DNA from 3 places in the Jeotgalibaca sp. PTS2502 genome. Region 2 is predicted to be linked to each of the others. Evidence: predicted binding sites of a transcription regulator. Region 2 holds the regulator's gene; each other region holds the start of a gene.

Region 1 (4,280 bases), 770 kb from region 2:
GTTTATGTACAGCATATAAACCTATTTTGGAAAAGCATGAATTGTATGCTACTGGAACAACAGGGTCAAAAATTTCTGAAGCTACTGGCTTACAGGTGACACGCTTCAAGTCTGGACCTTTGGGCGGAGACCAACAAATTGGTGCCATGATTTCTGAAAATCAAATGGATTTAGTGATCTTCTTGCGTGATCCATTGGCAGCGATGCCTCATGAACCTGATGTGACAGCCCTTATTCGCTTGTCAGATGTGTATGAAATTCCATTAGCAACTAATATTGGAACGGCTGAAGTATTGCTTCGCGGTTTAGATAGCGGCTATATGGATTGGCGTCATTTTTATAATAGCGTTGACCGTGATGACTTGACACCAGGTTATTAACAAGAGAGTGGAAAAAAAGACGTTTAGCCCCGAATCTTCTAACGCATACCATATCCGTAAGCAGCTAAAGCTACAACGGCTATGGCAACTGGAACGAATCAGCACAGGACGGTCGTAGATCATCCGAGCATTGAAAGATGCACTGTGGGCTTTTAGCCCAAGTGTATCATCATTGTAAGTTTCTAAAGCAACAACAATGATGACAAAGTGACGTCGGGGGCTGCCTTTTGGAACACGTTTAATAAAAATAAAGCAAGCTGGGAACCTGTTCTCAGCTTTTTAATTTATAGGGAGGAAATAGAATGAATCAAACGATTGAAACTATTTTAAATCACCGATCAGTGAGAGATTTTGAAGATAAGGCATTAACTAAGGAGCAAATTGCAACGCTAGTTGATTGCGCGCAGGCAGCTTCGACATCGTCCTACTTGCAAGCTTACTCAATTGTTGGAGTAACCGACTCGGAAAAAAAACAAGCCATAGCTAAATTAGCAATTAACAGTAACACCGTTGTCGATAGCGGTCACTTCTTTGTTTTTTGTGCGGATATGTACCGCCACCAAATGATTGGTGAAATGGAAGAGGTTGACCTAAGACCATCAATTGAAAGTACCGAAATGTTTATGGTTGGCTCGATTGATGCAACTTTAGCAGCACAAAATACGGCTTTGGCAGCTGAATCAATGGGTCTGGGTATTTGTTACATTGGTGGGCTTCGCAATGATATGGGCTTGGTGAGTGAGATTTTAGATCTTCCGAACCATTGTGTGCCGCTGTTTGGCTTAGCAGTTGGCCATCCAGCTGTTATTAATGATAAAAAACCACGTTTGCCGAGAGTAAATGTCTATCATGAAAATAGCTATGAGTCTGATCCAACTCACTATAAAAACCAACTAGAAGACTATAACCAAACAACTATGGATTACTACAAAGAAAGAACAAATGGTAATCGCCAAGATAAATGGACCACTCAAATTAGTAAAGGCTTGATAAATTCTAACCGTCTTTATGTTGGAGAATTTGTCAAGAGTAGAGGATTAAATAACTAATAAATTAATAGAATGTCTCTGAAGCTATGGGACTAGCCCATTCCTCAATGCTTTTCCTTAGCAATTTATTATCGTTTACTCATTTAAGAGAGTATGATAAACTGGTTTCAGCACAATATATAGGATGATTGTTTTTAATCGACACTATATATAGTATAGACAAGCGGTTTTAACATAAGGAGGGCAAGCAAGTGGAAAGTGTGGTAGATCAGTCTAGAATACAAGCGTTTATCCAGCAGCTAAGTGTGAAGAAATCAGACGGGAGAATTGTTTCTTTTAATAAACAGAAGATTGTGGATGCTGTTTTACAAGCGAATGAGGGAAAGTCATTATCGTCGCCAGAGCGGATGAAAGAGTTGTTAACGGCTGTTATTGAGCAACTTTATCTGCAAGATGTGTCGATGACGTCAACGGAAGATATCCATGAATGGGTTGAACAAGCGCTCATTAAACAAGATGAATTAGATGTCGCACAAGCTTATCACGCCTATCGTATCCGTAAACAAGAACAACGTATTGCGCAACGTGATATTGAATCACGTATTCAACAATTAATTCAAGCGGATGAAACGATTTTAAATGAGAATGCCAATAAGGATAGTCGTGTCTTTAATACAATTCGTGATTTAACAGCGGGCGTAACGGCAAAGGCGATTGGACTTAGAATGCTCCCAGCTCATGTAGAAAATGCTCACTTGAGAGGTGATATTCACTTCCACGACCTAGATTACCATCCCTACTCACCGATGACCAATTGTTGCTTGATCGATTTTAAATATATGTTTGAAACGGGCTTTTCAATTGGAAATGCTGAAGTTGAACAACCAAAATCAATCCAAACGGCAGCTGCTCAAATGGCCCAAATTATTGCCAATGTGGCAAGTAGCCAATATGGTGGAACGAGTGCGGACCGAGTGGATGAATTACTGGCTCCTTACGCTGAATTAAATTACAACAAGCATATGGAAGATGCTGAAAAATGGGTATTAGCTGAACAACGTGAAACTTATAGTTGGGAAAAGACCAAAAAAGATATTTACGATGCGATGCAAAGTTTAGAGTATGAAGTGAATACTCTTTATACTTCTAATGGGCAAACACCATTTGTTACATTTGGTTTTGGTTTAGGAACCAATCGCTATGAACGTGAAATTCAAAAAGCAATTTTGCAAGTACGTTTAGATGGTCTCGGCAAGGAGAAACGAACGGCTATTTTCCCTAAACTTGTTTTTGGTATTCGTAAAGGTATCAATTACCGACCAACAGATCCTAACTACGATGTTAAGCAACTGGCAGTGGAATGTGCGACAAAACGGATGTATCCGGATATTTTAAACTTTGATAAATTGGTTGAGTTAACCGGTTCTTATAAGGCACCAATGGGTTGTCGTTCTTTTTTACAAGGTTGGAAGGATGAAGAGGGAAGAGAAGTCAATAGCGGTCGTATGAATCTGGGCGTTGTGACTCTGAATCTACCTCGCATTGCCATGGAATCAAAAGGTGATTTAACAGCCTTTTGGGAATTATTCCAAGAACGTGTGGCGATTGTAAAGGATGCTCTACTTTACCGTATTGAGAGAGTGAAGGAAGCTAAGCCTGATCAAGCACCTATTTTATATATGAATGGTGCTTGGGGTCATAAACTGGCAGCAGACGAAGATGTTGATCAACTCTTTAAACAGAAGCGGGCGACCATTTCGCTGGGGTATATTGGCCTTTATGAAGTTGCAACGACCTTCTATGGACCTAATTGGGAAACAAATCCAGAAGCGAAACAATTAACGCTAGATATTTTAAAACAACTAAAAATAAATTGTGATGCGTGGGGAATCGAACAGGGATACCATTTTAGTGTTTATTCCACACCAAGTGAAAGTTTGACCGATCGTTTTTGTCGTCTTGACAAGGAAAAATTTGGTACAATAACAGACATTACGGATAAGGAGTATTACACTAATAGTTTCCATTATGATGTCCGTAAAAAACCAACGCCTTTTGAGAAACTAGACTTTGAGAAAGACTATCCGAAATACTGTTCAGGTGGCTTTATTCATTATTGTGAGTATCCTAATATTCGTCAGAATCCCAAGGCACTAGAGGCTGTTTGGGACTACTCTTACGATAAAGTAGGCTATCTGGGTACCAATACACCGATTGATAAGTGTTATGAATGTGATTATGCCGGCGAGTTTCATCCAACTGAACGCGGTTTTGAGTGTCCACAATGTGGCAATCATAATCCAGATAGTTGTGATGTCGTTAAACGGACATGTGGTTATCTCGGTAATCCACAAAAACGCCCGATGGTACGCGGCCGTCATAAGGAAATTACGGCACGCGAAAAGCACATGTAGGGGGCGGGAGCGATGATTAGAAATCCAGCGCCCGGCGAGTGGACGGCTGAAGCCTACTCTCGTGGCTACATTGCTGATTATAAGCCCTTTAACTTTGTTGATGGGGAAGGTGTTCGTAATAGTCTTTATGTGAGTGGTTGTCTTTTTGCCTGTCCGGGCTGTTATAACAAGGCGGCTCAGTCCTTTACTTATGGTAAACCCTACACCAAAGAGCTAGAAGACCAGATAATAGCTGACTTAGCTCATGATTATGTGCAAGGCTTGACTTTGTTGGGTGGAGAGCCATTTCTAAACACTACTATTCTCAACCCATTAATCCAAAAGGTCCGCCAAATCTATGGCGATCAAAAGGACATTTGGAGCTGGACGGGTTACCGTTGGGAAGAAATGATGGTAGAAACGGCTGATAAAAAAGAGCTACTAGCTCAGATTGATGTTTTAGTAGACGGTCGTTTTGAACAAGACAAAATGGATTTGACCCTTCAATTCAGAGGGAG
Region 2 (4,280 bases):
ACTGGACGTTTAAGTTCAACGGATCCTAACTTGCAGAATATTCCGATTCGCATGGAAGAGGGGCGTAAGATTCGCCAAGCCTTTGTGGCTGAAAAAGAAGGGTGGAAGATTTTTGCATCTGACTATTCTCAAATCGAATTGCGCGTATTGGCTCATATCTCAGGTGATATTCATATGAAGGAAGCCTTCGTTGAAAATCAAGATATCCATACCTCAACTGCTATGCGTGTCTTTGGTATCGAACATGAAGCGGATGTCGACAGCAATATTCGCCGCCAAGCAAAAGCTGTAAACTTTGGAATCGTTTATGGGATTAGTGATTATGGACTGTCACAAAACTTGAATATTACACGTAAACAGGCTAAAGAATTTATTGACCGTTACTTTGAGAAATACCCAGGCATCCAACAATTTATGGCTGATATTGTTGAAGAAGCTAAGGAAAAAGGATTTGTGGAAACACTCTTCCATCGTAGACGTTACTTACCCGACATTTCGAGTAGTAACTTCAATCTACGCTCGTTTGCAGAACGAACTGCAATTAACTCGCCTATTCAAGGATCAGCAGCCGATATTATTAAAGTGGCAATGATTCGTATGGAAGATGAGATTGAAAAACGTGGCTTACAAGCAAAAATGCTCCTACAAGTACACGATGAGTTAATCTTTGAATGCCCTGAAGAAGAAGTGGCTATTTTAGAAGAGCTTGTCCCGCAAGTGATGGAGCATGCGGTTGAATTAAGTGTGCCGCTAATTGTCGATAGTAATTACGGTGATAGCTGGTACGAAGCAAAATAAATAATCATTCAGAAAGGAAAATAGGCGTGCCTGTTTTCTTTTCTGTTCTTATAAGGAGAAGATAAGTATGCCAGAACTTCCAGAAGTAGAAGTTGTTCGCAGAGGATTAAATCAAACGATTGCCCATTCGACGATTAGTCATGTGGATGTCTTTTGGAGTCGCATGATTACACCACCATTTTCATCTGAAAAATTTAAAGACGTATTAGCTGGTGAAACCATTCATACGGTTGAGAGACGAGGCAAATATTTGATTTTCCTATTGGATAATTGGGTTATGGTGTCCCATTTGAGAATGGAAGGCAAATACGAAGTCGTTGACAGTAAGGAAGACTATAAAAAGCATACCCATGTGGTTTTTCATCTAAGTGACGGCAGGGATTTGCGTTACCTTGATGTGAGGAAATTTGGTCGTTTTTCACTTGTACCCATTGATAAGCAAGATGATTACGAACCCTTTAAAAAATTAGGTCCAGAACCAACAGCAGAAAGTTTCCGTTTTTCAGATTTTAAACAGCGCTTATCTCGTACTAGTCGTGCCATTAAAACGGTTATTTTAGACCAGCACGTGGTGGCAGGTGTCGGCAATATTTATGCGGATGAATCGTTATTTGAAGCAGGTGTTCATCCTCAAAAACCAGCCAATGAGCTGAATGAAACAGAAAGTCGGCAACTTCATCAAGCTATTATAGCGGTTATTGGCCGTGCTGTTTCAGCAGGCGGTTCGACTATCCGAACCTATAAAAACAGCTTTGGTGAAGAAGGGCATTTCCAAATTTATTTAAATGTTTATGGGAAAAAGAATCAAGCTTGTCCACGTTGCGGCACGCCAATTGAAAAAATAAAAGTCGGCCAAAGAGGCACTCATTTTTGTCCCAACTGCCAGTATTACGCTAGTGAACAAGAGGGGGACAAATAAATGTTTGTACTTGGTTTAACGGGTTGTATCGCAACTGGAAAATCAACCGTATCGCGCTATTTAGCCTCTAAGGGAATTGCTATTGTCGATGCCGATTTAGGAGCTCGTCAAGTGGTTGAAATTGGTAGTCCTGGCTTACAGGCCATTGCTGACTATTTTGGTCCAGACGTGTTGTTGGAGGATGGCAGTTTAAATCGAAAGAAATTAGGCAGCCTTATTTTTTCAGATTCTGAAAAAAGAGCAGCCCTCGATGGCTTATTGGACGGGTATATCCGCCAATGGATGCGTGATCAAATTGATTTTCATCGTCAAAATGGCGTTGATTTATTAGTATTAGATATTCCGCTCTTATTTGAAGCAGGCTACGCCCCTCTTTGTGATGCTATTATGGTTGTTTATACGCCAAAGGAGTTACAGTGTCAGCGTTTGATGCAACGTGATGACTTAACCAAAGCTCAAGCCATTGACCGCATGAACAGCCAACTATCGATAGAAATAAAAAAAGAAAAAGCAGATATTGTCATTGATAATAGTGGCAATTTGGCAGAAACCTACTTACAAGTTGATCAATGGCTAGCTAAAAGATCTGTTGAAAACTAGCCCGAGCGCTTGATAAATATGGTATAATTGCCGTAATAAAGAAGACTAGAAAGGGGTTAAGAAGATGCAATGTCCAAAATGTCATTATAGTGGAAGTCGGGTTGTGGACAGCCGCCCCATCGATGATAATAACTCGATTCGTCGCAGACGCGAATGTGAGAGTTGCCACCAACGATTTACAACATTTGAGCGAATTGAACAATCACCATTATTGGTTATTAAAAAGAACGGCACGCGTGAAGAATTTAGCCGTGAAAAATTGTTACGTGGTCTCGTAAGGTCATGTGAGAAACGCCCAATTGCACTGGAACAATTAGAAGACTTAGTCAATACCGTTGAAAAAGAAATCCGCTCACAAGGTGAGAATGAAATTTCATCTCTAGAGATTGGCAAGTATGTGATGGATGAATTGGTAAAAATTGACGATGTTGCTTACATTCGATTCGCCAGTGTTTACCGCCAATTTTCAGACCGTCAAACCTTTTTAGATGAGCTGAAAAAATTGGAAAAGAAAGACCCCCGTGAAGCGGATGCCCCAGCATCAGGGCAAGATGGAGAGGATTCTTAACCATGACTTATCCGTGGAAAGAATTAAGTCCAAAAGATTCATTGACGGTTCGCCAAACTGCCGTTATTTCTGATTGTGATAAACAGGTTGTCACTCTCCTGTATCAACCCATTATTGGGCCTCATGCCTATAGTTTATATATGCTATTGCTAGCTGAAGTTACGGGTGGCCTTTATAAGAGTGAAGACCGTCTTCATGCTGATTTGTTGAGCACATTAGGGCTAGGTATTCCAGAGCTTTATCAGGCTCGGGTTCGTTTGGAAGCCATTGGATTATTAAATACCTATCTTAAAAAAGAGGGCGATAAGCATTATCTTTATGAACCATGCCCACCTCTGACGAGTAAGCAATTTTTTGAAGATGATTTAATGCGTCTATTGTTAATGGAATATGTGGGAGAGAACAAACTACGGTTACTACAAGAAAAGTTTACTTATCCACTCGTTGATCAAGCACATTTTCAAAAGATTACCAAATCATTTTTAGAGGTTTATGATTTATCGAGTCAAGCTTATAGCAATAAAGCTCAAGCATTGCCACAAGGGCAGGCTTATCTACAAGCTAAAAATGGCCAATCACCTAAACTAAGTACAGCGACATTTGATTTTCAATTGTTAAAGCAATTCTTACAAAAGGAATTTTTTAACCAGGACGCTTTAACAGACGAGGTTCAATCTGCCATAGTCGTTTATCACCACATGTATGGTCTGGATGAAATGGCAATGGCTAACTATTTACTTCGTGCAGCTAACCTGGAAACAGGTCACATTAACTTAAGAGAACTTGAAAAAAGTGTCTTAGATGAAAGAGACCAGCTCGTTTATCCTGCTATGCCACTGCAAGACAAGGTGATGTCTACAATTGAGAAACAGAGCCAAAAAGCTGATGATCGCCAAAAAGAATTAACACAAGCAGGTTATACACCGGCGGAAATTGCGTTAGTTCTTCAAAGCGAACGAATGACACCGATGGCTTTTATTAGCGGGATAAAGAAGCAAAAAAATGGAACGGTTACGTCTGCTGAGAAAAAATTAGTGTCTGTCTTACTGGCAGATCACAAATTAGAGCCAGCTGTTTTGAATATGCTTATTTATTATTCCTTAGTCATTCAAAAGCACCCGACCTTGGTGAAAAATATCGTTGAGGCGATTGCCAATGACTGGACACAGTCTAATGTGACTCGACCTGAGCAAGCCATTGAAAAGACCAAACAGTTTGTAGGTCAGAAAAAAGCTGCTGCAGAAAAACGAGAAGAAAATCGCTCAGCCCGTTACTACGGTAAAAATGTGGTCCGAAAGGTTGAGAAATTACCTGATTGGGCCAAAGACAATCAAGGTCCTGTTACGGAAGAATTATTACCAGAAGATGTTCAGAAGAAATTTAATGAACGATTGA
Region 3 (4,280 bases), 230 kb from region 2:
TCTAGTACTACCAGTATACCACGACTTGATTGAAAGCAAATAACTGTAAGCTTTAGCAGTTTAGAGTGAGTAGAAAGCTAAAAATCAGTTTCTACTCACTCAAAAAGGCATTTTACGGAAGTTCAGTGCAAAAATACTCTCCGAACTTCCAAAACATATACAAACCACACAACATAAAGAGAGCGAAGATGCTAAAACCGTCTTCGCTCTTTTTTAACTCATTATTACAAACCGCACTTTAATTGTGCAGCACAGTTATTACAGGTATTACAGCCACCTAAGTCTTCAACCGTACCAATTCGGCAAATTGGACAAGTATCGCCAATTTCATTTCCGATTGTCACATCTGTTGATTCTAGGTCAGCAATTGTTTCAACTAAGAATGTTTTATCTTTATTCACTTTAGCTGATTCATTTGTTTCGTCAACATCGTCGAATTGATTTTCTTCAGCCTTCAATGTCAACACTTGCGAATCACGGCTACCATCAACATAAACGGTACCACCTTTAGCACCGCCATCATAGAGGCGCTCGTAAATTTTCTCAACTTGTTCAACCGTATAACCACGAGGCGCATTAACAGTTTTAGAAATCGAGCTATCAACCCAACGCTGAATGGTCGTTTGAACATCAACGTGTTCCTCCGGCGACAATTCCATAGCCGTTGTAAAGAAATCAGGCAGGTTATTCGGATCTGTTTCTGGATGACGGTCTAAATACTCTTGAACGATTTCAGCTTTTACTTCAATAAATTTACCAAGACGACCCGAGCGGAAGTAAGAAAAACTGAAGTATGGCTCTAAACCAGTTGAAACGCCAGCCATCGTGCCTGTTGAACCAGTTGGTGCCACCGTTAATAGATGAGAGTTACGGATACCGTATCTCAAGACACCTTCACGTACATGTTCAGGCATACCTTTCATATAGCCTGAGTTAACAAATTTCTCACGTAGCTGTTGTGTTTCACGACCTGTTTCACCAATAAGGAATGGGAAACTGCCGCGTTCTTTTGCCAATTCAATACTTTCTTCATAAGCTGTTACAGCAATGGTTTCAAAGACTTGATCGATTAATTGGTTACCTTCTTTAGAACCATAACGAACACCACAGTAGATTAACATATCAGCCAGTCCCATAATTCCTAAACCAACCCGGCGCTCGCCCAAAGCTTGCTTACGGTTTTCTTCTAGGAAGTAAGGCGTTGAATCAATAACGTTGTCTTGCATATGAACACCCATACGGACTGTTTTTTCCAATTTAGCAAAGTCAACCATTTGCAAGTCTTTGTTGACCATTTCAGCCAGGTTAACAGCAGCTAAGTTACATACTGAGTACGGTGCAAGAGGCTGCTCACCACAAGGGTTAGTTGCCACAACTTGTTGGCCGTATGCCGATGCATTTGTCATCTTATTAGCATTATCAATAAAGAAAATACCAGGTTCTGCTGCATAAGTCGCACAAATGTTAATCAGTTTCCATAAATCACGCGCTTTAATCGTACGGTAAGTACGGACAGCATGACCCATTTCTTCCCATTTACGGACATCACCAACGTTTACCCATTCCGTGTCGTAAATTGCCATCTCTTCTTTAGAATAATGTTCAACATCTGGGAAGCGTAGAGCATAGACACTATCCTGTTTAACAGCCTCCATAAAGTCATCGGTAATGCATACCGAAATGTTAGCACCGGTCAAGAATTCAGGGTCGTTAACGGAGTACGTACCGCCATCACGTAGTTTGATTTCAGCATCACGAATCACTGACTCATCAAAGCCACCATTACCTGCAATGGTTTTGTAGTTGACAATACCGGTATACATATTTATTTCTTTTGCAGTGAATGGGGTGAATTTTAATTTATCATGAGCCAACGTACGGATTTGTTCATCGTCAAAGTTTTCGATAATGTAACGTAAAATACGTGGGTTTTGCATTTTAGAAATAATAAACTCAGCAATATCTGGGTGCCAGTCGGATAACATAATCATTTGAGCACCACGACGTGACCCACCTTGTTCAACTAAGTGCGTTAATTTCGCAATATCATCTAGCCAAGAAACCGATCCAGATGAGCGACCGTTAACCCCTCTCGCTAGAGCATGACGGGGACGAAGTGTTGAACCATTTGTACCAACCCCGCCGCCACGACTCATAATTTCCATCACTTCCTTACGGTGATCAGAAATCCCACCACGTGAATCCGGAACAAATGGCATCACATAGCAGTTAAAGTAAGTCACATCTGTACCCGAACCAGCTCCGTATAACACACGACCAGCAGGGATAAAGTTTTTCACTTTTTGTTCTTCATAAAACTTTACAAAAGCGTCATAACGTTTTTCAGGAGAAATCTCAACTTGAGCCAATCCATGGGCATTACGCATGGCGATTTGTTCATAAAATAATTCAAGCGGTTTATCAAGCGAGATAATGGAACGTGTGACGATACCTTCTTCTTTCATCCCAAATGTATCGATATTTTGTTGGTATTCTTCAGAAACTAAAATACGAGCGGTCCCTTTATCCCAATCAAGCGATAGAATAGTACCCGTACCACGAGCGGGATATTTAGGATCTTCTTTTATTGTTAAAAGGACGAAGTCACCCTCTTTTAGACTGACTTTTTTCGTATCTTTAAAGGAGTAGCGATCCAGCATCACTAAGCGCGCAACACCGTCATACGTAATATGCATGTCTTCCGTAATTGGAAAGACAGCCTCGAATTGCTCGATATCTTGATTCAATGAGTCAAACCCTTTTTTTAAAGTGGAGGAAATTTCTGTAGCCACTACCATCACTCCTATCATATTCATTAAACACCATATATAGTGTTTATCTATTGAAAACTTCACTATATATACTATATCTAAAGATATATAAAAGCTAGAGAAACATTTTTTAAAAATGAAAATTGGATGGAAAAGTTGCTATTATTACAGGTGGCGCAGCAGCTATGGGCGAATCACACGTTCGCTTGTTTATCGAAGTTGGTTGGCAACAGGTTGTGGCAGAAACAGAAAACGGCTCAAACGTTAATATTTCTTCGATCAAAATCAAGCAATGGTTGGTATGATGCGATTGAAACGTATGGCTGAACCTAGTGAAGTCAGCAAACTAGTCTTATTCTTAGCTTCAAACGATTCAACAGGAGCTGAATTCGTTATAGACGGTGGTATTACTGCATAAAAAATGAATTGACAAAGCCTATTTTCAAGTGTATCATTCTTTTAAATGAAAAATAAATGAGAATGATTAAAAAACACAATGAAAAGAAAAGTACAGATAATCAATATATGACAGAAAACCTCGGTAGCTGAGAAGAGGGGATAGCGATTGTTTGGAAAATGATCTTTGAGTGGCTTTGTCGACCGTTTAGCTAGCTAAACCTGAGACATTGACGGGCGTTCCCGTTACAGAAACAGGGTATTATAATTGTACCTGGTGAGGTGCTTGCTGTGAGGCGGCACAAAATAAGGTGGTAACACGTAAAGACTAACTATAATCTTTTCGTCCTTAACAAACGGATCTGTTTGTTAAGGACTTTTTTTGTGTTCAAGACAATTTTATTTTTCATTCTGATCAATAAAAGGAGGATGTAGACGTGATTCAAATTGATTTAAGTCAGCAGGTGGCTTTAGTCACAGGTGGTAAAAATGGCATCGGGGCAGCCATTGTTGAGAAATTACGCCAAGCAGGTGCCGCAGTTATTTCAGCAGACTATGCTTACCAAGAAGACTTTAAACTAGAAAATAAACAGTTTGCGACCGCAAAAGTCGATATCACTGATGAAGCCGATATTGATAAATGGCTTCAAACAAGCTTAAATTATTTTGGCAAAATCGATATATTAGTCAACTGCGCAGGCATTTCCACTATGGATTTAGTCGTGGATAGCAGTCTAGAAGATTGGGATAAAGTAATGGCCGTTAATGCACGTGGCGTATTCCTCACTTCCAAAAAAGTTGGTAAACTATTGCAGAAGAAACAAGCAGGCGGGCGCATTATTCAGATTGCTTCCCAAGCCGGCAAAAATGGCTATACCGCAATGGGTACCTACGTTGCATCCAAACACGCCGTCTTGGGCCTCACCAAAACCATGGCCAAGGAACTAGCAGCCGACCAGATATTAGTCAATGCCGTTTGTCCCGGTATTGTGGAAACAGAAATGAAACACCGTGAAAGAATCGAAGGTGGCCTCATCCGCAAGATGACTGCCGACGACATATACAAAGAAGATTGCTCGCAAGTGCCACTCGGAAGAACCGCTCAGCCCGAAG

What was found. Region 2 encodes NrdR, which represses ribonucleotide reductase genes. Its sites were predicted from a motif close to ACACNATATATNGTGT; they were not measured.
Region 1: nrdD (anaerobic ribonucleoside-triphosphate reductase) is a predicted target of NrdR. The motif match lies at 1,571-1,586, and genes of this name have one in related genera.
Region 3: BW721_RS06495 (vitamin B12-dependent ribonucleotide reductase) is a predicted target of NrdR. The motif match lies at 2,820-2,835, and genes of this name have one in related genera.

Annotation. Positions count from the first base shown of each region.
Region 1 covers NZ_CP019433.1:1,865,627-1,869,906, forward strand. Annotated here, with positions in the region: gene mgsA (methylglyoxal synthase) at 1-380, shown strand, start outside; gene nfsA (oxygen-insensitive NADPH nitroreductase) at 683-1,429, shown strand; gene nrdD (anaerobic ribonucleoside-triphosphate reductase) at 1,621-3,783, shown strand; gene nrdG (anaerobic ribonucleoside-triphosphate reductase activating protein) at 3,796-4,280, shown strand, end outside.
Region 2 covers NZ_CP019433.1:1,091,314-1,095,593, reverse strand. Annotated here, with positions in the region: gene polA (DNA polymerase I) at 1-798, shown strand, start outside; gene mutM (DNA-formamidopyrimidine glycosylase) at 866-1,717, shown strand; gene coaE (dephospho-CoA kinase) at 1,718-2,317, shown strand; gene nrdR (transcriptional regulator NrdR) at 2,382-2,885, shown strand; gene BW721_RS05335 (replication initiation and membrane attachment family protein) at 2,888-4,280, shown strand, end outside.
Region 3 covers NZ_CP019433.1:1,322,630-1,326,909, reverse strand. Annotated here, with positions in the region: gene BW721_RS06495 (vitamin B12-dependent ribonucleotide reductase) at 225-2,798, opposite strand; gene BW721_RS11925 (hypothetical protein) at 2,915-3,076, shown strand; gene BW721_RS11800 (hypothetical protein) at 3,073-3,189, shown strand; gene BW721_RS06485 (SDR family NAD(P)-dependent oxidoreductase) at 3,632-4,280, shown strand, end outside.